Regions from separate parts of the Calderihabitans maritimus genome, predicted to be linked through region 2. Evidence: riboswitches for the same ligand, from Rfam matches in the RefSeq annotation. Region 2 holds a riboswitch; the other holds the start of a gene.
What was found. A riboswitch is a leader RNA that binds a small molecule or an ion and turns the genes downstream of it on or off. The one in region 2 is predicted to bind molybdenum cofactor.
Positions count from the first base shown of each region.

Region 1: another riboswitch for molybdenum cofactor. It lies ahead of moaA (GTP 3',8-cyclase MoaA); the one in region 2 lies ahead of KKC1_RS11125 (ABC transporter substrate-binding protein).

Region 1 covers NZ_BDGJ01000042.1:102,291-110,671, reverse strand. Annotated here, with positions in the region: gene KKC1_RS05370 (molybdopterin-binding protein) at 1-982, opposite strand, end outside; gene fdhD (formate dehydrogenase accessory sulfurtransferase FdhD) at 1,015-1,797, opposite strand; gene mobA (molybdenum cofactor guanylyltransferase) at 1,772-2,392, opposite strand; gene KKC1_RS05355 (ABC transporter ATP-binding protein) at 2,392-3,498, opposite strand; gene KKC1_RS05350 (ABC transporter permease) at 3,499-4,260, opposite strand; gene modA (molybdate ABC transporter substrate-binding protein) at 4,273-5,061, opposite strand; gene moaA (GTP 3',8-cyclase MoaA) at 5,067-6,050, opposite strand; molybdenum cofactor riboswitch at 6,112-6,247, opposite strand; gene KKC1_RS05335 (YeeE/YedE thiosulfate transporter family protein) at 6,370-7,020, shown strand; gene KKC1_RS05330 (sulfurtransferase TusA family protein) at 7,001-7,228, shown strand; gene KKC1_RS05325 (YeeE/YedE thiosulfate transporter family protein) at 7,241-7,744, shown strand; gene KKC1_RS05320 (selenium metabolism-associated LysR family transcriptional regulator) at 7,788-8,381, opposite strand, start outside.
Region 2 covers NZ_BDGJ01000126.1:61,073-65,124, reverse strand. Annotated here, with positions in the region: partial or broken gene KKC1_RS11135 (ATP-binding cassette domain-containing protein) at 1-289, opposite strand, end outside; gene KKC1_RS11130 (ABC transporter permease) at 279-983, opposite strand; gene KKC1_RS11125 (ABC transporter substrate-binding protein) at 990-1,835, opposite strand; molybdenum cofactor riboswitch at 1,902-2,021, opposite strand; gene KKC1_RS11120 (protease complex subunit PrcB family protein) at 2,067-2,519, opposite strand; gene KKC1_RS11110 (geranylgeranylglyceryl/heptaprenylglyceryl phosphate synthase) at 2,891-3,643, opposite strand; gene KKC1_RS11105 (hypothetical protein) at 3,731-3,973, opposite strand; partial or broken gene KKC1_RS11100 (hypothetical protein) at 3,993-4,052, opposite strand, start outside.

The DNA.
Region 1 (8,381 bases), on a different contig from region 2:
AGTTGTTGCACAGACCGCCGTGACCCATAAAAGCTATATCCTGCCGGGTTAGCTTTTCTCCTGCTAAAATTCGGGGTAAAACTAGATCAAAGACAGTAGTCTTGTTGTACATAACACACCCCGGCAAGCCCAAAACAGGAATATCTTCCAGATAAGCCAGCATAAACATGGAGCCGGGCAACACGGGAGCCCCGTATGCCACTATTTCACCACCTGCAGCCCGGACTCCGGCTGGAGTAACGTCATCCGGGTCTACCGACATACCGCCAGAAGTCAAAATAAGTTGTGCTCCTTCCGCAGCTAATTTTTTTACTGCCGTGGCAATTTCACCAATATCGTCAGGAACAATGATTTGACGCAGAAACTTACAGCCGTACCGGGCTAACTTCTCTTTGAGTACGGGCCCGAACTTGTCCCGAATCCTGCCGTAAAAAACTTCGTTTCCGGTGGTCACCAAACCCGCTTTTAGCGGCAGCAGCGGCTTGACTTCTATTATGCCTTCCTTCGCTTCGTTGCACAGGGCCTCTACCTGTTCAATTTTGGCTTCTTCGACGACTAGCGGAATCACACGGACACCCGCAACCAAATCCCCTTTTCTTACCACCCGATTGCTATGGAGGGTAGCTACGGCGAGCCAGTCAAAGCAGTTCACCCTGTTCAGGCAATTGACATGTACCTTAAGCAGGCCATCCTGGTGAGCAATGAGATTGACTTTTCCTTCACGGGGCTCGGTAATCTCCAGCTTACCTTTGCACACTGCACGAGCCAAGCGAAGGGCAGCTTCATTTTCATGCACCAAGCCTTCTCTTGTTTCCCAGACATAAATATGTTCTTTACCTATTTTCAGCAGTTCAGGGATGTCTTCTTCCTGGATAATATGACCTTTTTTAAAAGCAACACCTTTGAATTCCCCTGGTACAATTTTAGTTATATCATGACAGAGGACCATACCAACAGCATCTTCAACACGCACTTTCCGCATCAACAGCTGCCTCCTTCACGTAAAAGCGCTCCTTATTGAATCCTCTCCGGATAAGTATAAACATTAAGCCGCCTGGCGCGGGCAAATCCGACGACCGTAATACCCAATTCCTCGGCATGAGCTAAAGCCAAGCTGGTGGGAGCCGACCTGGAAACCAGGATGGGAATACCCATCTTTGCTACTTTGATTAATATCTCCGAAGAAATGCGCCCGCTAGTTAATAAAATTTTGTCAGCCGTTGGTGTACCGTCTAGAAAGCAACGGCCGATGATTTTGTCTACAGCGTTATGCCGGCCCACGTCTTCGCGATAAAGGAAAATCTTATCCCTCTCACAAAGGGCAGCGCCGTGCACTCCCCCGGTAGTTTTGTAAAGTTCCGAAATTTGTTGTACTTTCCGCATTGCTTCCAAAATCTCAGCAGCAGTCACCCTCAGGTTGCTGGTAATAGGCTTGGCTAGATTGGCATCTGCCCAATGATAAAAAGTAGTGCCTTTACCGCAACCGGTCGTAATGTAGCGTTTCAAAAAAAGCTTTTCGGCTATCTGCGATTCCCTCGCGGTTTCCACCCAGACCATGCCCTGTTCCTCATGAGCCCTTACCCTAATGAGGTCCTTGGGGTCTTTAATCAATCCCTCGGAGGACAAAAAACCAACCGCCAGCTCTTCCAAGTTATCGGGGGAACATAAGAGGGTGACAATCTCTTTTTCGTTCAAGTAAATAGTGATGGGCATTTCCTTCACAATCCTGTCAGTGAAAGTCTCCGTTACCTCCGCCGTTTTGCGAAGAGCTTCAACTTCCTGAATCCTTTGGTCCATGCTTCTCCCCCTTTGCCATCTCTCTTGCGTGTACCAGTTCCTGAGGCGTATTAACATTGAAGAACACTTTCTCAAGGTCGGCCAAAGGTCGCATCCGTTCTATTCCCACAAATTTTACTTTAACCGCCGGATAAAAAGCAATAATTTTAAATATGCGGTTTTCTAAACACATTTTGATGGGGGCAATGCATGCCTTACTGTATACCGCATGGAGTGGTTCCAGGTAGTCCCCTTTTTGAGGCACTACCACGTCATACCCCGGGGCCTCCTGGACCAGATAAGCGGCTAGGCGATGGTCAATAAAAGGCATATCACAGGCGGTAACAAAGCTGTATTCATAGGAAGAAGCAGTCAGTCCAGCATGTATCCCGCTTAATGGCCCTAACCCAGGTATCAAGTCCGTTATCACCCGTACCCCTAGCCCTGAATAAAGGTGCGGCTCGTTGGTAACAATAATAACTTCTCGAAAGGCTTTGCGCATCTCCTCCACTACATGTTCGATCATAGTCTGGCCGTGGACTGCCAACAGGGCCTTGTTTGTCCCCATGCGGGAACTTTTACCTCCAGCCAGCACCACACCGCTTGCCTTAAGCATTAACTCTCAGCCCTCTCCAACAAATGTAAAGCCGATTTTTTCAAAGCCACGGTAAGTTCCATCCCAACTTTAAGTTGATGGTTTAAGGCAACATGAGTAGGAACCAGAATTTCCAAGTCATAAGTATCGGGAGTTATCTTCAGGAATAGGCGATACCCTGGACCTTCCGGAATCATTTCCACGAGTGTGCCATTGAGAACATTATCCCGTACCGGTTTGCGCAACTCAACTCCTTTTCTAATCAGGCGGATATCTTCCGGCCGGATACCGAAAACCACTTGATCTCCCACCTGGCAGGGGTAGTAGGGAAGGCAAACATTAAACTTGTTCCCTGCGATTTTCAAAAGATTCTTTTCAGGGTTGACTTCCGTTACTCTGCCGGTGAAAATATTCTTCATGCCCACAAAGCGTGCCACCCGACGGCTCTGAGGACGGTGAAAGACTTCCTCTCTGGTTCCAAACTGGAGAATCCGTCCGTTATCCAACACCGCAATTTTACCGCCAAGAGTATACGCTTCCTCAAGGTCATGGGTTACCATCAATATGGGAATGTTAAAATCGCGATGAACCCGCAACAGGTCCAATCTTAGTTTTCGGCGAATGAGTTCGTCCAGGTTGGAAAAAGGCTCGTCCAGCAGCAAAATATCCGGCTTGGTGATTAAAGCTCTGGCCAAAGCTACTCGCTGCTGCTGACCGCCCGATAGTTCCGTCACCTTCCTCTGCTCCAGCCCCTGAAGCCTTAAAAGGTCGATCAAATAAAGGGCTTCTCGTCTGATTTCTTCTTTAGAACCTCTGGCTCCAAAAAAAATATTTTGGTAAACAGTTAGATGAGGGAATAAAGCATAATTCTGAAAGACATAACCTACCCGTCTTCGGTAGGGGGGAAGTTGTCGGCCCCTTCTTGCCCCGGCAGGTTTTAAAAAGTAGGATACGTTTTTAACCCTAATAACACCTTCATCCGGCTCTATCAGCCCGGCCACCATGTGCAAGAGAGTCGATTTTCCGGCTCCGGAGGGCCCCAGCAGACAGATCAGTTCATTTCCCGCCGATAATGCTAAATCTATGGTAAAGGATGGGAGTTTCTTTTTAACCTGCATTTCCAGCATCTAACCAAGCCCCTTTCCTGCCAGCACTTTCACCGAAACCAGAACCAGAAAAGAAATAACGACCAGAAAAGCAGACATCACCATCGCCGCCGGAAAATCAGTTTCCATGGCACTGTACACTGCCAGGGGCAAGGTCTGGGTTCGCCCCGGCATATTGCCGGCAAATATCAAAGTTGCTCCGAACTCCCCTAAAGCTCGCGCCCAGGACATAATCAGTCCGCTGACCAGAGAAGGAAGCGCTAGGGGAAAAGTAACCCGCCAAAAGACTTGCCAGGGAGTTTTCCCCAAGGTCTGAGCAGCCCATTCCAGGTTCTTATCTACAGCCTGAAATCCGCTTTTAGCCGACCGTATAAAAAAGGGAGCAGCCACGAAAGTTTGGGCCATAACCACAGCCGGCAGGGAAAAAGGAAGAACCAACCCCATTTTGTACAACACTTCGCCAGCCAGTCCCCTGCGGCCGAAGGCGAGAAGTAACGCCATACCCGCTACCGCCGGCGGCAGAACCATGGGCAAATCCAACAACGTATCCAGGAAGACTTTCCCGCGCCAATTGCTGCGGGCCAAAAAATAAGCGGTCGGTAAACCAAGGCTCAGAATCAGTACCATAGAAATGCCTGTAGAAAGGGCACTTACTCTGAGCGCTTCTCGCACCAGCGGGCTCCTCAACCCGGCTATCAGGTCCGCTTGGGAAAAGGCGCCAAAAATAGAGAGTATGGGTAAAAGGATCAAAAAAAACCACACCAATGTCAATAGCCAATACATACTACCACATCCTTAACGGATAGGCAGGAACCCGAATTGAAGTAAAATCTCCTGCCCCCGGGAGGACATAAGGAAATCTATAAATTCCGCAGCAAGCTCTTTCTGTTTACCGTTCTTCCCGACGGCAATAAAGTATTTTGCTTCCACGTTGTACTCCGGCGGAATTTCCAGTACTTTAACCTGTTTTTTTAAATCCGGAGTAACATCCGTAGCATAAACCAATGCTCCTCCCGCCTCACCGAGGGCCACCTTGGCTACCACCTGCTTAACATTACTTTCCCAAGAAACCACATTTTCAATTACGCGCGATTTATACTGGGAACCGTAAAGACGGCCTAAATTGTCCAGGACCTGCTCTGAATAGGCACCCACCGGGACCCGAGGGTCTGCCAACACCAGGTTTTTAATCTTCACCAGGTCTCCCAGGTTTTCTATCCCCGCCTGTTCTTTAGCAATAACCGCCACCAGTCTGTTTTTAGCCATCAGACGAGGCTGCTCCGCTAGATTTTGCTCGACCGCTTCAGCCACATATCTCTCGTCTGCCGAAGCAAAGACATCCGCCTGAGCGCCAGCACTCAACTGCTGCATCAAAACTTGGCTCCCGGCAAAGTTGAGCTGAACCTTTACACCGGGGTGAAGTGCTTGAAAGGCGCGGGCTATCTCCCGGAAACTCTCAGTTAGAGATGAAGCCGCAAAAACCGTGAGGACCTCTTGTTCTTCATTTTTCGCACAACCATTAATCAAAAGTGAAAAAGCTAATACGATCATGCCCAATACTTTCCATCTGTCTAAGGCACTCACGCCCATCAGCCTCCGATCTGAAACATACTCCGTCGCTGATCCTGCCATCCTTCAGAGTCCATGGAATGCCGACGCGGCTTCCCCTGAATGGCTTGAGAAATAAGGGCCTGCAATTCTTCTTCCCGCGCTCCCTGACGGAGCGGCCCTTTAAGGTCAATCTCCCACTCGGAGTGCAGGCAGGGCCTGATTTGTCCCTGAGCCGTCAGTCTAATCCGGTTACAATGATTACAAAAATGGTTGCTCATAGCGGTAATAAATCCAATAGTCCCTAAAGCACCGGGCAAACGGTAGTATTTAGCAGGACCTCCCCCGGGCACCTCTTCATAGGCTACCAGGCTGCCCAATTCTTTCTCAATTTGTTCCTTGATTTCGTAATAGGGCACCCTTTTCTCTTCAGCCCAGGCATTGCATGTGCCGATAGGCATTAATTCAATAAATCTTACGTGTAGCGGAAACTCCATGGTCAGGCGGGCAAAATCAAGAATCTCGTCATCGTTAGAACCACGTATGATGACGGTATTGAGCTTCACCGGATGGAGGGAGGAAGCCAGTGCAGCCTTTATTCCTTGCCATACATCCGTTAAATTTCCACCCCTGGTAATTTCTTTAAACCTTTCAGGGCGCAAGGTATCTAAGCTTATGTTGACGCGGTTAAGCCCTGCCTCCTCCAGGCTCTTTAGATATCGGGCCAGCAAAATACCGTTGGTAGTCAGTGCTAGATCGTCAATACCGGGAACAGCAGAAAGTTTCCTCACCAACCTGACAATCCCCTTCCGGATCAGGGGTTCTCCACCGGTTAAGCGGAGTTTTCTGATCCCCACCGCAGCGGCTGCCCGCACAATGGTTTCGATTTCCTCCAACCGGAGGATATCCTCATGTTCTACCAGCTTGACCCCTTCCGGTGGCATGCAGTAAACACATCGTAAATTACACCTATCAGTTATCGAAATTCTCAAGTAATTGATTTCTCTTTGAAACCGGTCCTGCATTAATCGCCAACCCCTTGTCCACTTAAAATAAACAGGCGCCCCCGCAATAAAAGGCGCCGCGTCAAATCTCGTCGGGTCTCCTTTCCAAATGCGGGGGGCATGCCGGTTTCCCGCCATACCCTGGTGCTGCCGGAGCAGCACGGCCCATTTGCCATAGCCTGAGCCTTAGGCAAATAGGCTCGGAGAACATGTTTTTGCTTATAGTATAAGGAAAACTTAAAAAGTAAGCAAGGGGTTCTTCTTAACAAAATCGCAATAATTTGGATTATGCAATTCTTTGTTGATTTATGGTATAATTTTTTCCACAGAGGTGTAAAAAGTGAAAAAAAATCAGTTTCACTTCTTTCTGCTTACCTTTCTTGCAGTAATTCTAACAGGACTGACGCTGGCTCACTTTTCGCCTTTAAAAGCAGTCTATTGGTTTTTTGGTCTCGGTTTTGGGTTTGTTATTCAGCGGTCCCGTTTTTGCTTTGCCAGTGCCTTTCGCGACCCCATTCTCTTTGGCACCCTAAGCTTGACGAAAGCCGTGCTTTTAATGTTAATAATATCCACCATCGGATTTGCCGCTATTCAGTACAATTTTTTTGTACAGGGATTGACCATTCCCGGAAAAATCTACCCGGTTGGTTTAAATACAGCGCTCGGTGGTTTCCTTTTTGGTCTGGGTATGATTCTCGCCGGTGGCTGCGTCTGCAGTTGCCTGGCTCGTATCGGTGAAGGTTCTGTAATTTATTTATGGACTTTAGCGGGCCTTATATCCGGTTCCCTCCTGTGTATCTGGAGCTTTGGCTGGTGGGAGCAAGCTTTACCGGTGTGGCGACCGGTCTTTTTTCCGGATTATCTCGGCTGGGGGCCAGCCTTAATTGCCCAGGTAACCGTACTGGCAGGTATCTATTTCATCCTTTGTCGGATGGAAAGAAGCAGCATTGACAAGAGGGGGAAGGTTCAGCGTGGCAACCCACAGACTTGACGTTTTAGGAGAGGTTTGCCCCGTACCTCTGTTAAAAACTCAACAAATATGTCGAAGATTAAAAACCGGAGATACCCTGGTGGTAGAGACAAACTTCAGCCGTTCAGTTAGAAATATCCTGGACTGGGCTGAAAAAAACCGTTATGAGTTTACCGTAGAGTCTACTGAAAACGGTATCTGGCAAATCTTTTTGACCAAACAGGAATAGGCTGGTGAAAAGATGTCTAAAGAAGTATTACGGTTTCATGGTGTTTCTACCGGCTGGACGTATTGGTTTGGCGGTCTCCTCCTAGCACTTTTAAATATCATCCTCTTCGCCGCAACCCAAAAACCCTGGGGGATTTCGCTTGCTATAGCTAAATGGGGAGTTAAAATAGCCAGAGTCTTCGGCAGCCACCCGGAAAAATGGGCTTATTTCCAACATGGACACGATATTAGAGGTGAAGATACCTGGATGATTCTCGGCATGATAGCTGGATCTTTGCTCTCGACCTTGTTGTCATCAGATTTCCGATGGATAAAAATCCGGCGACGCCGCCAAATCATCCTCGCCCTAGGGGGAGGAGCGTTGATGGGGTTTGGTGCCCGGCTGGCCCATGGGTGTAATGTAGGCGCCTTTTTTAGTGCCATTTCTTCCCAATCTCTTCATGGCTGGGTTTTTGCTATCTTCGTCTTTGCCGGAGCTTATATCGGAGTAAAGCTATTGACCCGGATGTACCTATAATCGCCGTAGCCCGGGAGCCTATTCCCGGGCTACGGCATTTAATTTAACAAAACTCCAGTGTCTCGGGGGCAATAAACCGGATAAAACGCTTGGCTACTGGTTTTAAAAATTTATTTTTCATATAAAGGAGATAATAATCTATTTGAATGGGCAGCTCTTTGATCGGTATGGCCCTTAGAGTCCCCCGCCGGATATCCTTTTGGACCCCCTGCCGGCAGCAAATGGAAATAGCAAAACCAGCTTCCACCGCCGCTTTGATCCCCTCTAAACTGCTCATCTCGCTCACCACATTAAGTTCCGAAAGTTTTATCCCCTGGTTCTCCAGAGCTCTTTCCAAAGCCTCGCGAACCCCTGAACCTTTTTCCCGCACAATAAACCGCTCTTTCATCAATTCCTTTATAGTTATCTCTTCTTTTTGGGCCCAAAAGCCTTTATTAGGAACAATGACTACTACTTCGTCCGTAGCAATTTTCTTGGTGACCAGTCCCTTCTGACCAGGCAATTCAGTAGAACCTTCCACCAGGCCCAGTTCGACCTGTTGTTCGATGACCTTCTGAATAATTAACTTAGTGTTACCCACTTCTACCTTTAGCTTTACCTGCGGATATTTTTCCTGAAAAGCCCAGATGCTGCAGGG
Region 2 (4,052 bases):
TAAAAACCGATGTTTTCAGTAAAAGAGGATCCTGCATCACTAAAGTAACTCGCCGTCGCAGGAACAGATTATTGTCAACTCCAACCGGCCTGCCCTTAAACATTAGCTTCCCTTGCGAAAGCTTCTGGACTCCTGCCAGTACTAGCAATAAGGTGCTTTTTCCGGCACCGTTGGCTCCCGCTATGGCCAGGACTTCGCCGCTACTGACTTCTAAACGCGGGATATGCAAGATTACCTTTTTTGATTTCTCAACAACAGCATTTCGTAGTTCCATTATATTATGTTTCATGCAGTTTCCCCCGCTGCTGTGTCAAGGTTAGTATGAAAATGATAATATAGGCGAGTGCCAGCAAAACTATACTGAGGGCAATGCCTTTAGAAAAATTCCCCCGCGAAACTTCCAGGACTATTGCGGTAGTTAATACCCTGGTCTGCCCGGCAATATTTCCTCCCACCATCATAGAGGCTCCTACTTCTGAAACTACTCCGCCGAATCCAGCAATAACAGCCGCCATTATAGCCAATCGAGCCTCTTTGATGAGGGTATACCAAAGCTGCCATCGCGATGCCCCCAGGCTTTTTAACTGCATTACCAGTTTAGGATCGATCTGCTGCATTCCTACTATGGTTAAACTGGTAATGATGGGTGCTGCCAGCGCCACCTGCGCTATAACTATGGCTGCCGGCGTATACATAAGTCCTAGAAAACCAAGGGGCCCTGAACGCCACAGCAGCAAACTTACCCAAAGACCCGCCACCACCGGCGGCAAGCCCATACTGGTGTAAATCAAGGTAATGATAGCGTTTCTTCCCTGGAAACGCTTCAAGGCCAGAAAGCAACCCAAAGGAATCCCTAAGAGCAAGCTCAATAAGGTTGCCGCTCCCGATATTTTTAAAGTCCGGAGGGTAATGTCCAGTACTTCCCTATCGCCCTGTATGAGAAGCAAAATGCCTTCTCGTAATCCCTGCCATATTAAGTCCAACCTTCCCTACTCCCTTCCCTTCCGGGCATCGGGATAGAATAGAGGTTGTCCGAATTCTTTCACCCCGTACTCACCAATAACCTCCTGGGCTTCCGGTCCCACCAAGAAATCGACCAGAGCTCTTCCCCCTTCTTCATTTGTCCCGGGAAATTTCTCCGGGTTGACCTGCATGACATGATAAATATTCATAAGTACCGGATCTCCTTCAAAAACAATTTCCAACCGAAGGTGCTTTTTCAGCTTAAGATAAGTTCCGCGATCCGTCAGAGTGTAACCCTCTTTTTCGGAAGCGACATTGAGAGTATTCCCCATCCCGGTTCCTGTTTCCTGATACCACTTATTCCCTTGCGGTTTCAGACCGGCTTGCTCCCAGATACCCAGTTCCTTCTTATGAGTGCCGGAAGAATCTCCCCGGGAAAGAAAGAGCGCCTCACTATCAGCTATTTTTTTAAAAGCTTCCGCGGCACTCCCGCTACCTTTGACACCGGCCGGGTCTTCGGGAGGCCCTACTATTACAAAATCGTTGTGCATAACCCGGCGATAATTGATAACAACTCCCTTTTCTACCAACGGACGCTCCGCCTCTGGAGCATGTACTAATAGGACATCAGCATCGCCCCTCTCCCCCATAGCTAGCGCCTTACCCGTACCTACCGGTACTGTCTTAACTGTATAACCGGTTTTCTGCTGGAAAAGGGGAATTAACACATCCAAAAGTCCACTATCATAAGTGCTAGTCGTAGTTGCCAAAATAATTTCCTTAGTGTCGGCACCAGATGAACATCCGGATACGGTCACTCCTAAGGTTAATAGAATAAAGAAAGCAACAATTAACAAATTAACTTTTCGCATTGGTTCAACTCCTTTCTAACCATAAATAAAAACAAAAAGTCCGGCTCGGAAATCGGCAGTCGGACTGTAAATAATATGCACCTCCTTTCCACAATGGAGAGGCATAGCCGTTTCCAGCCTATACCCTATCGACTTCTAAGCCATAGCTTACGCCTTAGGCCTAAAAGTTCGGAGGGAAGTTATTAAATTGATATTATTATAAATAGTTCCACAAATGATTTAAAAATCCTTCTATTCTGCTTCTTGAATGCGCAGTTTTTCTAAAATTTTTCCTTCCACCTTGTGGACTTCTATCGGATGTCCGTCATCAGGAATCGCAACCACTTCATACGGGTAAGTAATAGCTTGAGTTACCATTTGGCCCGGCTTAGGCTCAGTGAAAACTACCTGGACAACCCATTTCTTCCCCTCCTGCAAAGAAACCTGCTCAACCTTCACATCGTAACCGCCGGTAGGCTTCTCTCCTGCTGCTATAAGCAACACCCGATATCCCCCAAATTTTTTCTGAAACACTCCGGCAGAACGGTGCAAGGACTCTACCCAATTGGCCGCTTGCGGCGCAGGAAGCTTTTCTAATCCTACCAATACCTGCCCCATCTCTTTTACCTCCCTTGACTCCCCGACAGAACATCCCATAACACCCAAGACGAATAGCAACAATATCAGTAGCCACCATTGTTTCACTGTATAACCTCCTTTCTGCTACTATAGACGGTCCTTTCCCTTTTTTGTTCCCTGAAGAGAACGCCGGGAAACTTGTTTAACCCGATACCCAGCGTTTACATATACTATAGGTATACCGAACTGCGAAAGGAGGATATGTATGTCCATGAAACATCTCCACTATCATTATTACTATAACCGTCCTCCCTACGGATATGCGGGAGACCGTTATCATAAAGATGAAGTTCAAGTACATGAACATTATCATTACGGAATGCCCTGTTCTCAACATGATAACCCGGGGAACCCCCATTTTTTCCTTCCCTTCTTGTTTCCGTTCTTCCCCTTCTTCCCATTCTTTTTCTTCCGCCGCCCCTTTTTCTGGTAGGTGGTTAAACGTTAGCGCCTTCAGGCGCTTTATTTTTTATACCTTTTACGGCAGAAACCAGATCGTTCAGGGGATAATCCCGGTTAGCATAGACAACATTGCCAATCACGACTGTATCCGCAGCCCGGGCCATCTCTTTTGCCTTTGCCGCGCTGTCGATACCGCCTCCATAGAACACTTGGGCGTAACGCAGTCCTTCTTTGACCATTCTAACCAGCCGGGGATCACCGTAAATGCCGCTGTACTCCAAATAAACAATAGGAAAATTGAAAACCCTTTCGCCCACTCTAGCATAAGCCAACACTTCTTCCGGTTCTAACTCAGTCCTGCTTTCCGTAACCTGAGCCACGGCAGAGAGAGGGTTGAGAACCACATATGCCTCAGGGATTAATATTTCCGGGCCTTTCATCGAGTATAACAGTTCACCTATTTGCTGCATAACTTTGCGGTGAGCTTCTACCAACCATGTAACCTTTCCGCTGTTTAGTACCACTGGTATTAAATAGGCATCTGCTCCCGAAACCACCGCCTCCGGAGAAGATACTTCTATCACAACTGGCAAATGGTGTCCACAGATATTCCGTACTTGCTCTAGGAGTTTGGTTACTTTTTCCCGGGTTATCCTCTGGGTGCCTCCGATGATTACCGCATCAGTCCCACTATCCCGAACTTCCTTGATTAATTCGCGGCTATTATTTTTGTCCGGGTCCAATTTGGTAACATGCTTCCACTTGTTCCACTGAATACTGTAATCCACATCAAATTCCTCCTATTAGCGGCCTTTTTTTCAGCTCAAAAAAACCAGGGGAACCTGTAGGTCCCCCCATAAGCTAAGAATCTGAATTTACTCTATGGTATAAAATAACCCCCCTAGATACTGTCCTAAAACAGCAAAAGCTATAGTAACAGGTATGTAGGAGATGCCCAAATGGGTCTTAATACGTAAATAAACTATTAAAGGAATCGATAGGTGTACGGCCAGAAACCAGAGGAAAGAAAACTTGGGAACACTGGCTCGCCACCGACCGAGGGGAACATTAACCACCAGCGCCACCAAACTTACGATAAAAATAGAGGCCAGTTCCATGCTTCCACTCCCTGGAAAATTATTCAAAACGACGGTTGAGAATCATCGGCCAGCCTAAATAACGGTAATTAATACTTAT